Ciceribacter thiooxidans: one gene and its partner. The protein of the gene in region 2 binds, or shares a complex with, the protein of the main gene of each other region. Links are inferred from orthologs where the notes say so. Each region holds a gene or a part of one and is shown on either strand. Other genes may lie near its edges. The genes, in order: accD and accB.

Region 1 (7,196 bases), 1.5 Mb from region 2 along the record:
CCGCGATGACCTCACCTGCGCCGGGATTATGGCCGCCGTCGACCCATATTTCGGCGCCAGTCGGCGCGTGAGCCAAAAGCGTACCTGCAACAAGCCGCTGCAAGCGGCCCGGCCATTCAACCGATGTCATTGCTTTCTCGGCCATTGCCTCTGTTACGTCGAAGCCTGCCGCCTTCACCGCACGGATCGCCGCCGCTGCGTTAGCGTATTGATGACGCCCAGGCAATCGTGGCAACGGCAGGTCCGAGAGACCGAATTCGTCCTGATAGATCAGGCGCCCTTGCTCCTCATAGGCGAGGAAATCCTGCCCGTAGATCGAAACCGGACAGCCGATGCGCTCCGCCGTTGATATAAGAACGTCGCGGGCGTCGTCATATTCCTGATGCCCGATCACAACCGGACAACCACGTTTCATGATACCTGCCTTCTCCGCCGCGATCAGTTCGACCCGATCACCGAGATAGGATTGGTGATCCAGCGATATCGGCATGATCACCGACACGGCAGGATGTTCGATGACATTGGTCGCATCGAAACGACCACCCAGGCCGACCTCTACGATCGCGACATCCGCCGGATGCTCCGAAAACAGAATGAATGTGACGGCCGTCAGAATCTCAAAAACAGTGATCGCTTGCCCGCCGTTTGCTTCCGCAACCCGACGGAGCGCATCTGCGAACACCGTATCGTCAACCAACTCTCCTCTGCCACCTTTCTGACCGATGCGATAGCGTTCATGCCAGCGGACGAGATGCGGTGAGGTATGGACGTGGACACTGAGCCCGCCAGCCTCGAGGATCGCGCGGCAGAATGCCGTGACCGAGCCCTTACCGTTGGTGCCGGCAACATGGATCACCGGCGGCATCCGCAGATGAGGATTGCCGAGCACTTCGAGCAGACGGCGGATGCGGCTAAGAGAGAGATCGAATCCCTTGGGATGCAATCCCATGAGCTTGTCGATCTCGTGCTCTGCCTCACTGAATGCAGGCTTGTTCATAACGGATTCCGCACTCCGGGCTTGCCGGAGAGAGTTCGGGGTGAGCTGCCTTTTCCTCTCGAAAGCGGAACGTCAGGCAGCCATCGGTTGCCTCATCATCATGCGGAGCAGCCGGGCAAGAAGGGCCGGGATATCGTGCCTCTTGGCGACCATGTCTACCATGCCGTGTTCGAGCAGGTACTCAGAGGTCTGGAAGCCTTCCGGCAGCTTCTCGCGAATCGTCTGTTCGATCACACGCTTGCCGGCAAAGCAGATCTCGGCGCCTGGCTCGGCGATATGGAGGTCACCCAGCATCGCATAGGACGCCGTCACGCCACCGGTGGTGGGATTGGTCAGGACGACGATGTAGGGAAGTCCGGCTTCTTTCAGCATTTCCACAGCAACAGTCGTTCGCGGGAGCTGCATGAGCGAAAGAATACCTTCCTGCATTCGCGCCCCGCCGGAAGCAGGGAACATGACGAGCGGGCATTTCTCGGCAACAGCACGCTCGAACGCCTTCACGATGGCCTCGCCGGCAGCAATTCCGAGCGAGCCACCCATGAAGTTGAATTCATGGACAACGGCTACGAGCTTAACGCCTTCGACCGTTCCGAGACCAGCGAGGATCGTGTCTTCCTGCTCCGTCTTCAAGCGGCTGTCTTTCAGGCGATCTGTGTATTTTTTTGAGTCGCGAAATTTCAGCGGATCCTGTGCGACCTTCGGCTGCGGCAAAGCCTCGTAGGCTCCGTTGTCGAAGAGGTCGAGGAGCCGCGCTTTCGCCGGCATCTTCATGTGATAGCCGGACGACGGGATCACCCACTTGTTCTCTTCGAGGTCTTTGTGAAAGACCATCTCGCCGGTTTCGGGGCATTTGATCCAGAGGTTTTCCGGAACCTCACGGCGGCCGAGCATGGAATTGATGCGCGGCCGCACGTAGTTGGTAATCCAGTTCACGTCACTAAACTCCTGACTGATGTCACCGATATGGGGTGTTATTCTGCTGCGGCAAGCCGGGCGGCCCGGACACCGGTCGCCAGCCCCTGCACCAGGGTCGCGACGGCCTGCACGGTATCCGCACTCGCTGTTCCGTCCTTGTTGAGGCTCAACGCGACCTGATTCACGATCGCGGTGCCAACCACAACACCATCGGCATTGGCGCCGATCAGACGCGCATGTTCAGCCGTCTTGACACCAAAGCCGACGCAAATCGGCAAGTCGGTATGCGCCTTGATGCGATTGACGGCTGCAGCCACCTTGGACGGATCCGGCAAGGCGGAGCCGGTGATGCCCGTCATGGATACATAGTACACGAAGCCCGACGTGTTCCTCAGTACTGTCGGAAGGCGTCGGTCATCCGTTGTCGGTGTCGCCAGGCGGATGAAGTTGATGTCTTTCCTGCGAGCAGGGATGCAAAGCTCGTCATCCATTTCCGGCGGCAGGTCTACGACGATGAGGCCGTCAATGCCCGCCTCCAGCGCCTCGTCGAGGAACTTCTCGACTCCGAATACATAGATAGGGTTGTAGTAACCCATCATGACGATCGGCGTGTGCTGATTTCCCTTCCGGAAATCACGCGCCAACTGAAGCGTCTTCTTCAATGTCTGTCCGGACTTCAGTGCCCGCTGGCCTGCCATCTGGATCGCAGGGCCATCCGCCATCGGGTCGGAAAATGGCATGCCGAGCTCGATCACGTCGGCACCGGCCTCTGGCAAAGCCTTCATGATTGCAAGCGAAGTCTCGAAGTCAGGGTCGCCGCCCATGAAGTAGGTGATCAGCGCCGGCCGGCCTTCCGCCTTCAGCTCGGCAAACTTCTTATCCATACGTGCGGTCATTTCAGAGCTCCATGCCGAGGATCTTGCCGACGGTGAAGATATCCTTGTCACCGCGACCGGAGAGATTGAGCAGGATCACCTGATCCTTGCGCATCGTCGGCGCCCGCTTGATAACCTCGGCAACGGCGTGCGACGGCTCAAGGGCCGGAATGATCCCCTCAAGTTTCGTCAGCAGCTGGAAGGCTTCGAGTGCCTCTCCATCCATGATCGGGACATACTCGGCGCGGCCGGTATCGTTCAGCCAGGCATGTTCCGGCCCGATGCCCGGATAGTCGAGACCTGCGGAAATGGAGTGCCCTTCCTTGATCTGGCCGTCGGTATCCTGGAGAAGATAAGTCCGGTTGCCATGCAGGACACCCGGGGAACCCGCGGTAATCGACGCACAATGCTCATCACCGGAAAGCCCCTTTCCGCCTGCCTCGACCCCGACGATCTTGACGTCAGCATCATCAAGGAACGGATGGAAGATGCCAATCGCGTTCGAACCACCGCCGACGGCAGCGATAACGAGATCGGGAAGCTTGCCCTCTGCGTCCAGAATTTGCTCGCGCGCTTCCTTGCCGATCACCGACTGGAAGTCCCGAACCATCTCCGGATAGGGATGCGGACCCGCTGCGGTGCCGATCAGGTAATAGGTGTCCTCGACGTTCGTGACCCAGTCCCGAAGCGCCTCGTTCATGGCATCCTTGAGAGTACCATGTCCCGAGGTCACCGGTTTGACCTCTGCACCCAGCAGCTTCATGCGGAAGACATTCGGCGCCTGGCGCTCAACATCAGTCGCGCCCATGTAGACCACGCAGGGAAAACCGAACCGCGCGGCGACGGTAGCCGAGGCGACGCCATGTTGGCCGGCACCGGTTTCGGCGATGATGCGTTTCTTGCCCATACGCTTGGCGAGGAGAATCTGGCCAATGCAGTTGTTGATCTTGTGCGAGCCGGTATGGTTGAGTTCCTCGCGCTTGAAATAGATCTTCGCGCCGCCGAGGTGCTCGGTCAGGCGTTCCGCGAAATAAAGCGGGCTTGGCCGTCCAATGTAGTGGGCGCCAAGCCCGGCGAGCTCGGCCTGAAATTCCGGATCGTTCTTAGCCTTTTCCCACTCTGCCTGCAGATCAAGGATCAACGGCATCAGGGTCTCGGCCACGAAGCGACCGCCGTAGATACCGAAACGTCCATCTTCATCCGGACCTTCACGATAGGAATTCGGTGATAGTGTCTGGTTCACTTCGTGCTCCCTGAAACCGGCTCAAGCGCAGAGGCGCGTTTCACTGCCGCAAAAAACTCGTCGATCATCGCGATGTCCTTCACACCAGGCGCGCGCTCAACACCTGAGGAGACGTCGATACCGCCGGCACCTGTCTCGCGCAGGGCCTCCGCTACGTTGTCCTTATTGAGGCCGCCGGAAAGCATATACTCGACGCTGCCGTCAAGCGTGCGCAGCACACGCCAATCAAAAGGAACGCCATTGCCACCAGGCAATTCCGAGCCGCTCGGCGCCTTTGCATCGAAGAGAAACCGATCGGCTATACCGATATACGGCTCGATCCTTTTCAGATCATCCGGTTCCCGGATCGAAAACGCTTTCATGATGGGAAGCCCGTAAAGCGCCTTCAGCATGAGAAGACGTTCCGGGCTCTCCTTCCCGTGCAGCTGGAGGATATCAGGCTTCAGCAAATCCACGATTTCATCGAGCTCATCGGTATCGGCATCGACCGTCACTGCGACGATCTTACTGCGTCCGCGCACGCGATCAGCCAGCGCACCGGCGATCTCAGGTTCGATGTTGCGTGGACTCTTCTCGAAAAAAATGAAACCGACATGAGTCGCGCCGCGTTCAACCGCGCGGTCGACCGCCTCCGACGTTTTCAATCCGCAGATCTTGATATCCGGCATCATGGCAGCGAAGTCGCACGAAAACACAAAAGAGTCGAGCCAAATTGCGACAATCGCCGCTCGCCCTTGCCCATACTAGCCAAAGTCGATGGCGTGCAGCTGCGCACCGTGCCGCTTCAGCCAAGCCTTCGCCTCGTCCATCGCCGGGCACAGCTCTCCGCAGAGGGCCCAGAAAGCGGCGCTGTGGTTCATCTCCCGCAAGTGGGCGACCTCGTGGGCTGCGAGATAATCAATGACGTTCGGCGGAGCCATGACGATACGCCAGGAGAAGCTCAGATTGCCGTCCCATGAACAAGAGCCCCAGCGGCTGCGCGTATCCTTCATCGTCAGCGAACGAACGGGCCGCCTGACGCGCGAGGCATGCGTGGCCACGAGCTTCTCCAGATCCCGACGCGCTTCCTTCTTGAGAAAGGTCGCTATCCGGCGACCGATATGTTCCTCCATGCCGCTCACCCTCAGAAAGGATTGACCGTCGATCACGATGGTTTCCGTAATGCCTCGTAGAAGACCCGTATGTATGATCCGGTGAGGCACACCGCGGATGGCTATCTCGGCGTCATGTCGGAGCGTCTTTTCCGAGCCGTAACGCGCCAGACGCGTCGTCAACCAACCTTGATGGCGTTCGAGGAACTCATCGACTTCCCAATGATGCAAGCCGCGCGGCACTGTCATCTTCAAGGCTCGACCGCCTGGCTCGATCCTCAGGGTAATTCTTGTGGCGCGCGGATTTTGCCGGATTGTCAGCGGCATCTCTCGACCGTTGACCTGCAGCACCCGCTGCTGCGGCACCGCCTTCGGTCGCGTCGATTTCTTCAGGAGCTGAAACATAGGTCTTGTTTGTATCCGATTCGCCATCGGGACGCGAAAAAACCGGCATCCACGGATGCCGGCCCCGGTCATGATGCAGCAGATGTTTACGTCGCCGGTTGAACAGGCCCTTCGCCGGGACGTTTCGCCGCTTCGCGGTCCTTCATGAAGCGGTTGAACTCCTCCTGGTCCTTTGCCCGCCTCAGCTCCCGCAGATAAGCGTCGAATTCTTCCCGCATTTCGTCGAGCTTGCGCCGTTCAGCCTCCAACCGCTCAAGCTCTGCCTTTCGCCAATCGTCGAAAGCAACATTGCCGGACGTGAAATGCGGCCCGCGATAGCGACCGTGGCGGCAACGGCCGAACATGCCGTCGACCGTCATATTCGCCTCGCGTTTGAAATTCCGAAAACGGTCGCCGAACAGAATGTAGGCAAGCATGGCAAGGCCCAAAGGCCAAAATACGATGAAACCGAGCACCATGAGCGCAACGGTCGCCGGCGTCCAATCCGGACGAAGCAATGCAGACTGGTTCATTGTCGATGATCCTCGTTTCGCGGACGCGACATGCTGCCCGCTGACAACGATGTGGGAAGGAGCCGTGCCCGCTTCAAGGATAATCTGCCAAAACTAGGCCTACCGCCCGTCGCGTCGTTCGTTCGGTCAGGCCGAACGACCACCTTTGATCACGCCCTTGACGGCGGATTGCTTCTTTCCCCGTGCGTGTTCGTTCGCAAAGGCAAGGATGCGGGGGGCTATTTCCTTGCGGAACCGCGAACCATTGAAGACACCATAGTGGCCGACATCCGGCTGCAGATAATGCATTCGCTTAGCTTCCGGGATGTTCGGGCAAAGCGATTGGGCTGCTCGCGTCTGACCGACGCCGGATATGTCGTCGTTCTCGCCCTCCACGGTAAGGAGCGCCACATTGCGGATAGCCGTTGTATTCACCGGCTTGCCACGATGCGTCATCTCCCCTGTCGGCAGAGCATGCCGAATAAATACGGTCTCTACGGTCTGCAGATAGAATTCGGCTGTCAGGTCCATGACGGCCAGATACTCATCATAGAAATCACGGTGCTTCTCGGCAGAGTCGCCGTCGTTCTTGACCAGGTTCACAAAGAAATCCTTGTGCGCGATCATATGCCTGTCGAGGTTCATCGACATGAAGCCGGAGAGCTGCAGGAAGCCCGGATAGACGGCACGCATGAAGCCCGGCTGCGGCCATGGGACATTCATGATGACATTGTCTCTGAACCATTCGAGCGGCCTGTTCTTTGCCAGCTCGTTGACCGCGGTGGGATTGATCCGCGTGTCGATGGGACCACCCATAAGCGTCATGGTGGCCGGAGCAAGAGGATCGCCATTCGCTTCCATGACCGCAACCGCGGCCAGAACGGGAACCGAGGGTTGGCACACCGCAACAACGTGGGTATCGGGCCCGAGGTAGTGCAGAATGTCGATCACGTAGTCGATATAGTCGTCGAGATCAAAGGCTCCGTCGGTGACCGGAACCATCCGCGCGTCGATCCAGTCTGTAATATAAACATCTGCTCCCGGAAGGAGCGCCTCCACGGTGCCGCGCAGGAGCGTAGCATAATGTCCGGACATTGGAGCGACGAGAACGATCTTGGGATCGGAATGACCGGCGGGCAGCTGGCGATCGAAATGGATGAGATTGCAGAAAGGTCTGCT
Region 2 (7,213 bases):
ATTGGCACGGCAACTCGCCTTGTAGTGCTCCAGTTCCTCACCGGCCGTGAGCGCCGCCACCGCCGCGATCTGGGAGAGTTCCGGGGCGGAGATGTAGAGGCTTTGCGCCAGGCATTCGAGCGGGCGCACGAGCTCCGGCGGAACCACCATCCAGCCGATGCGCCAACCGGTCATGCAGTAGTATTTCGAGAAGGAGTTGATGATCACCGAGCGGTCGCCGATCTCCAGCGCGCTCGCCTCGTCGCCGGAGAAGGTCAGGCCGTGGTAGATCTCGTCGGAGATCAGGTTGATCCCCTCGCCCTCGCAATAGCGCGCGAGCTCTGCAAGCTGCGCCTTGCCCGTCACCGTTCCGGTCGGATTGGCGGGGCTGGCGAGCAGAACGCCCTTCAGCCGGAGCCCGGCTTCGCGCTGCGCCTCTTCGAGGCTCTCGGGTGTCAGGGTGAAGTGCGTTGCGGCGTTGACCGGCACCTCGACGACCGTCAACCCGAGCGCCTTGAGGATATTGCGATAGGCCGGGTATCCGGGTCTGGCGATCGCCACGGCGTCGCCCGCATCGAAGAGGCCGAGAAAGGCGAGATTGAAGGCCGCCGACGAGCCCGTCGTGACGATGACCCGTTCGGCGTCGACGGTAACCCCGTGTCGCTGCTGGTAGTAGTCGGCGAGCGCCTGGCGCAATTCTCCGGTGCCGAGCGCGTCCGTGTAGCCGATCCGGCCATGTTCGAGCGCGGCCCGCGCCGCCGCAAGCGCCGCCTGTGGGGCCGGGTGTCCGGGCTGGCCGACCGCCATGGAAATGACCGGCTGCCCCGCCTGCCGGCGCCGAGTGGCTTCGGCCAGCACATCCATGGCGTGAAACGGTTCGACGGCACTGCGTTTGGAAATGGTGACCACTGTCAATTCTCTCGCTTCTGCTGGGGCGCCTGACATTTGCCGTATTATTGCTGTGTTCACAATGGCGAGATTGGCGCGGAGGGGCCATTTTTCGACCTTCCATTCCGCGTTCCAGACACTACATTGATCCCGAATCCAATCGGTTCCGGCGGAGCCAGCCGGCTGTCGGCTACCTGCCGGCGACCCTTACGAGGAATGACATGCCCCTGACGTTCAAACATCTCGCCGTTGCGGCTCTCGCTCTCCTGCCCGCAGCACTGCCGACAACGGTGAATGCGCTCGACGACCAGCAGAAGAAAGAATTCGGCGAGTTCATCAAGGAATACCTGATCGCGAACCCCGAGATCATGCTCGACGTGCAAGACGCGCTCGAAAAGAAGCAGCAGGAGGCACGTCAGCAGCAGGCCTCGGCCGCGGTCGAAACCAACAAGGAAGCGCTCTTTGCCTCGAAGTACGATCTCTCTCTCGGCAATCCGCAGGGCGACATCACGATCGTCGAGTTCTTCGACTACAATTGTGGCTACTGCAAGCGCGCCCTTTCCGACATGGACAGCATCATCGCCGGCGACAAGAACGTTCGCTTCGTGCTGAAGGAATTCCCGATCCTCGGGCCGGATTCAGAAGCCGCGCACAAGGTCTCGGACGCCTTCCGGAAGATCGCGCCGGAAAAATACGGCGAGTTCCACCGCGCGCTGCTCGGCGGCGAGGGCCGCGCCAATGAGGCGCGCGCGCTCGAAGTCGCCGCCTCGCTCGGTGTCGAAGAGGCCGATATCCGCAAGAAGATGGCCGAGAGCCCGAACGACGAATCCGTCCACGAGGCCTATCAGCTCGCCACCAGCCTCGGCATCACCGGCACCCCCTCCTACATCGTCGGCAATGAAGCCGTATTCGGGGCCATCGGCTCGAAGGCGATCGAAGAGAAGGTCGCGAACGTCCGCAGCTGCGGCCGCACCGCCTGCTGAGTGCCGGAGAAGCGTCTCAACCCCTCTCTCCCCCGCAAAGTCGGGGGAACTCAGGCGTCTGGCCCGCAGGGGGCTTTCCCTTGCGGGCCTCTCAGTCTATAGGAGGCGCTTGAAGAGAGACGGACCCCTCATGAGCAAAACGATCTTTGTGCTGAACGGCCCCAATCTGAATATGCTCGGCAAGCGCGAGCCCGGAATCTATGGCGGCAAGACCCTCGTCGATATCGAGGCCGACTGCAAGGAAGCGGGTGACGCGCTCGGCTTCCATGTCGACTTCCGCCAGAGCAATCACGAGGGCAAGCTCGTCGACTGGCTGCATGAGGCCAATGACGTCGCGGTCGGCGTTGCGATCAATCCCGGCGCCTACGGACACACCTCCATTGCCATGCACGACGCGATCCGCGCGATTTCCGTTCCGGTCGTCGAAGTGCACATATCCAATATCCACGCGCGGGAAGAATTCCGCCACAAGTCGATGATCGCACCGGCCGCCAAGGGCATGATCTGCGGCTTCGGCCCCCACAGCTACATCCTGGCGCTGCATGCGCTGAAAAACATCACGCAATAACAAGAATATAGGACCTCACCCATGGCTGAAAAGAAATCGGGAATCGATCAGGCGCTGATCCGTGACCTCGCGAACATCCTCAACGAGACCGATCTGACCGAGATCGAAGTCGAACAGGACGACCTGAGAATCCGCGTCTCGCGCTCCGGTCCGCAGATGGTCGCCATGCAGCAGGCCCCGGCCTACCAGTTTCCCGCGGCCGCCCCTGCCCCGGTTGCCGCCGCTGCTCCGGCAGCCGCTGCCGAGCCGGCACGCAATCTCTCGAATGCGGTCACCGCCCCGATGGTCGGCACCGCCTATCTCTCCCCCGCCCCGGGCGCTCGTCCCTTTGTCGAGGTCGGTTCGATCGTCAAGGAAGGTCAGACGGTTCTCATCATCGAAGCGATGAAGACGATGAACCAGATCCCGGCCCCGCGTTCCGGCAAGGTCGTGGAAATTCTGATCGAGGACGCCCGGCCCGTCGAGTACGGCGAGCCCATGCTGATCATCGAGTGAGGCCCATGAGCGGTATTTCGAAGATCCTGATTGCCAATCGCGGCGAAATCGCCCTTCGCGTCCTGCGCGCCTGCAAGGAGCTCGGCATCGCCACGGTGGCCGTTCACTCGACGGCGGATGCCGACGCGATGCATGTCCGGCTCGCCGACGAGAGCGTCTGCATCGGCCCGCCGCCGTCGCGCGAAAGCTACCTCAACATCCACCAGATCGTCGCTGCCTGCGAGATTACCGGCGCCGACGCCGTCCATCCGGGCTACGGTTTCCTTTCGGAAAACGCCAAGTTCGCCGATATCCTCGATGCGCACGGCATCACCTTCATCGGGCCGACGGCAGAGCACATCCGCCTGATGGGCGACAAGATCACCGCCAAGCTGACGGCGATGGATCTCGGCATTCCCGTCGTTCCGGGTTCCGACGGCGAGGTGACGGAAGACAACCTGATGGCCACCGCGCACCGCATCGGCTTTCCGGTTCTCATCAAGGCGACGGCAGGCGGCGGTGGCCGCGGCATGAAGGTGGCCAAGACCGAGGAAGACCTCGAGGAAGCCTTCAACACCGCCCGGACCGAAGCGGCAGCCGCTTTCGGCAATCCGGCCGTCTACATGGAAAAGTACCTCGGCAAGCCGCGGCACATCGAGATCCAGGTCCTCGGCGACGGTGAAGGCAACGCCATCCACCTCGGCGAGCGCGACTGCTCGCTGCAGCGGCGCCACCAGAAGGTCTGGGAAGAGGCCAACTCTCCGGCGCTCAACGTCGAACAGCGCATGAAGATCGGCCAGATCTGCGCCGACGCCATGATGAAGATGAAGTACCGCGGCGCCGGCACGATCGAGTTCCTCTACGAGAACGGCGAATTCTACTTCATCGAAATGAACACCCGTCTGCAGGTGGAGCATCCGATCACCGAAGCGATCACCGGCATCGACCTCGTGCACGAACAGATCCGCATCGCTTCCGGCGCCGGTCTCTCGGTCACGCAGGACGAGGTGACCTTCTCCGGCCACGCCATCGAATGCCGCATCAACGCCGAGGACCCGCGCACCTTCGTGCCCTCCCCCGGCACGATCACGCATTTCCATGCTCCGGGCGGTCTCGGCGTGCGCGTGGATTCGGGCGCGTACCAAGGCTATAAGATCCCGCCCTACTACGACAGCCTGATCGGCAAGCTGATTGTGCACGGGCGCACACGCGTCGAATGCATGATGCGTCTGCGCCGCGTGCTCGATGAATTCGTCATCGACGGCATCAAGACAACCCTGCCGCTGTTCCAGGACCTGATCGCCAATCAGGACATCGCGAACGGCGACTACGACATCCACTGGCTGGAGGATTATCTGGCCAGAACTTCAGCCTGAAGAACGCCGATGGCAGGGCCGCGCAGCAGAGATTACTCGATCACTCCGGAGATCCTGCTGCGTGCCTATTCCATCGGCCTCTTTCCGATGGCGGAATCGGCGGACGACCCGGAAATCTTCTGGGTCGAGCCCGAACTTCGGGGCATCATCCCGCTTGATGCGCTTCACGTCTCGAAGAGTCTTGCCAAGGCAATGCGCCACAAGCCCTTCGACATCCGTTATGATACCGCCTTCGACCTTGTCCTCGACAAATGCGCAGAAGCAGCCGAAGACCGGCCGAGTACCTGGATCAACCAGACAATCAAGGATCTCTACCGCGCGCTTCACCGGATGGGCCATGCCCATAGCGTCGAAGCCTGGGACGGAGACGAACTCGTCGGTGGGCTGTACGGCGTCTCGCTCGGCTCTGCTTTCTTCGGCGAGAGCATGTTTGCCCGGCGCACCAATGCCTCGAAAATCTGTCTTGTCCACCTCGTCGAACGCCTGAGGGAGCGTGGCTTCACGCTGCTCGACACGCAGTTCACGACGGAGCACCTGAAGACCTTCGGCGCGATCGACGTGCCGAAGGACCAGTATGCGCGTCTGTTGGAAAAGGCCGTGGCGGGACCGGACCTCCCCTTCGCCTGACGGAACGAATTCGACGTTTACGCCAGAACGTCAGAACAGCCCGACACTACCCGGCTTCGCTCCGGGAACCTGCGGCAGCGGCTGCCCCTGCGGCATCTCCTCGCCCCCCTGCGGGATGTCGAGCGGCGGCAGCAGGTCGCCCGGTGCATTGTCCGGCACCGGCTGAGGTTCGTCGAGGGGCGGCAAGGCATCGCCCGGGGCGATATCCTGCATCTGTTGAGAATCACCAAGCGGCGGCAGGGAATCGCCGGGAACGTTGTCGGGAATTTCCTGCGGGGCACCGAGCGGCGGAACCGCGTCCTGCTGCTGCTGCGGCGGCTGCAGCACGCCGCTGTTCTGCGGGTCGGGTGGGTTCTCTGCAGGCGCCATGGCACCCTCGCCCACCGGCTGCGACTGCTCGCTTACCGATGCCGGCGTCTGGCTTTCCGAACTTGCGGCCCGCTTCTGCGCCTCGGTGGCCTTCTCTGCCTCCGAGACCGGCACGGGAGCGGGATGAGCGGCGACGACTCCTTCCGGCGCCGGAACGTCCGACGACTGCTTGCAGCCCGTCAGCCACACGTCGTAGATCGCGTGCTCGACGGCATTCAGCGCCGGGCTGTCGGCGAACATCCAGCCGGAAAAGATGCGGCGGATCTTGCGGTCGAGGGTGATCTCATCGACTTCGATGAAGGCGTCGATCTTCTGGGCTTCTGCCTCGTCGCGGGAATAGCAGACCTTCGGCGTCACCTGCAGCGCGCCGAACTGCACGGTCTCGTTGACGTAGACATCAAAGGAGGTGATGCGCCCGGTGATCTTGTCGATGCCGGCGAACTGCGCGACCGGGTTGGCGATACGCTCCGCTCTCGCCGCACTCGCGGCCGAAAGCAGGGAAACGGCGGTCGTCAGCGCAAGGAGAGAGGCCGCGCCAAGCCCGATGCCGTTTCCGAAAAGCTTCATATCTCCAGTCTCCAGCCGTTCTGCCGACGATGCTCCTCCCCGGGAGAAGGCAACGTCCAGCAAAGCGGCTAAACGTCAATTGTGGCCAAAACCGGTGTCAGTTGCCGGGCGTCCAGGCGTCGTAGTCGCCGGTTACGCGCGGACGCTCGCCCGGAACGGCAATCGAACCCTGCGGACGATAGGCGAGCGAGGAACCGGTGTAGTTCGGCCGGTGGGGCTTCTGCCACTCGCGCGCCTTGTAATCCTCCTTGGTCGGAGGAACGTCCGTGCGGTGATGCATCCAGCCGTGCCAGTCCGCCGAAATCTTCGAAGCCTCGGCATAACCGTTGTAGATGACCCAGCGGCGCGGGAGACCAAAGGAGGTCATGCCGCCTTCGTAATAGACATTGCCGAACTCGTCTTCGCCGACGCGCTTGCCATTGCGCCAGGTGAAGAAGCGCGTGCCCATTGTCTGGCCGTTCCACCAGGTGAAAAGTTGCAACAGAAGCTGCTTCATGTCTCGTCCTTCGGCTCCGACGCCCGAACGGCGCTCGGGTTCAACAGTTCCCCGCTTATGCCGCCTTGGGGGCCGATTGTCCAGTGTTTCGCGGGCCGTCAACCGTCATTTCAGCTTGAACTTGAAGCCGATGTGACTGGCCTCGAAACCGAGCCGTCCGTAGAAGCGGTGGGCATCCGTGCGCTTCGCATTGGAGGTGAGTTGCACCTGACGCAGCCCCTGCCGCCTCGCCTCGTCAAGACAGAAGCGGATCATTGCCTCGCCGACGCCCTGCCCGCGGCAATCCGCCCGCGTATGCACCGCCTCGACGATCATCGAGGAGCCGCCGCGGCCGGTCAGGGTCGTGGTGATCAGGGTCTGAAAGGTCCCGACCACCTCCCCGCCTTTCACGGCCACATAAAGCGTTTCGTTCGGGGATTGATCGATGAGGCGGAATGCCGCCCGATAGTCCGGCAGTGCTGAAGGGTCCGTGGTGTCGCCGTGGCCGCCGAGCGAATCGTTTGCGAACATCGCGACGATCGCCGGCACGTCGCCTTGGCCGGCCTTCCGGATGGTGACAGACTCAGTTTCCATATATGGTCCTTCGCGAGCGGGAGCACCCGCAAATCAGGGGAACTGGGGGAAGACTTACATGATCTGTCGCAGCGCTTGCACTTTCTTTCTTGCGCTAATCTTGTCCATACCGGCAGCATCCGCCGAGGAAGGCGGACGCAAGGGGATCGCCTTCGTCCAGGCACCCGAGATGAGCAGCGGTGTCTGCACCGGAGCCAACGCCGACGAGGCCTTTGCCTGCGCCCGCAAGCAGTGCGTCGACGGCGGCGGCACGGACGAGGATTGCGTTGCGATGAGCTACTGCTTCCCGGCGCTCTATAGCGTCGAGGTTTCG

What was found.
Region 1: the proteins of accB (region 2) and accD are in contact, whole or in part, in a solved structure (PDB 8UXZ), measured with the Escherichia coli proteins. The link is inferred for Ciceribacter thiooxidans from one-to-one orthologs.

Annotation. Positions count from the first base shown.
Region 1 is NZ_CP059896.1:3,494,920-3,502,115, forward strand. The notes cover bases 1-2,972. They hold accD (acetyl-CoA carboxylase, carboxyltransferase subunit beta), read right to left. Parts: upstream 1,931-2,972; coding sequence 1,070-1,930; downstream 1-1,069. Other genes in these bases: H4I97_RS17300 (bifunctional folylpolyglutamate synthase/dihydrofolate synthase), read right to left, coding at 1-997; trpA (tryptophan synthase subunit alpha), read right to left, coding at 1,969-2,808; trpB (tryptophan synthase subunit beta), read right to left, coding at 2,810-2,972. Also shown: more of trpB, read right to left, coding at 2,973-4,030; H4I97_RS17320 (phosphoribosylanthranilate isomerase), read right to left, coding at 4,027-4,701; H4I97_RS17325 (M48 family metallopeptidase), read right to left, coding at 4,774-5,526; H4I97_RS17330 (DUF2852 domain-containing protein), read right to left, coding at 5,613-6,038; H4I97_RS17335 (polyhydroxyalkanoate depolymerase), read right to left, coding at 6,165-7,196.
Region 2 is NZ_CP059896.1:1,985,092-1,992,304, forward strand. Bases 1,188-4,176 are described here. They hold accB (acetyl-CoA carboxylase biotin carboxyl carrier protein), read left to right. Parts: upstream 1,188-2,439; coding sequence 2,440-2,913; downstream 2,914-4,176. Other genes in these bases: H4I97_RS09550 (DsbA family protein), read left to right, coding at 1,188-1,850; aroQ (type II 3-dehydroquinate dehydratase), read left to right, coding at 1,981-2,418; accC (acetyl-CoA carboxylase biotin carboxylase subunit), read left to right, coding at 2,919-4,176. Outside these bases: H4I97_RS09545 (pyridoxal phosphate-dependent aminotransferase), read right to left, coding at 1-888; more of H4I97_RS09550, read left to right, coding at 1,089-1,187; more of accC, read left to right, coding at 4,177-4,268; aat (leucyl/phenylalanyl-tRNA--protein transferase), read left to right, coding at 4,278-4,895; H4I97_RS09580 (NADH:ubiquinone oxidoreductase subunit NDUFA12), read right to left, coding at 5,929-6,327; H4I97_RS09585 (GNAT family N-acetyltransferase), read right to left, coding at 6,433-6,900; H4I97_RS09590 (hypothetical protein), read left to right, coding at 7,001-7,213. UniProt on the Escherichia coli protein: This protein is a component of the acetyl coenzyme A carboxylase complex; first, biotin carboxylase catalyzes the carboxylation of the carrier protein and then the transcarboxylase transfers the carboxyl group to form malonyl-CoA.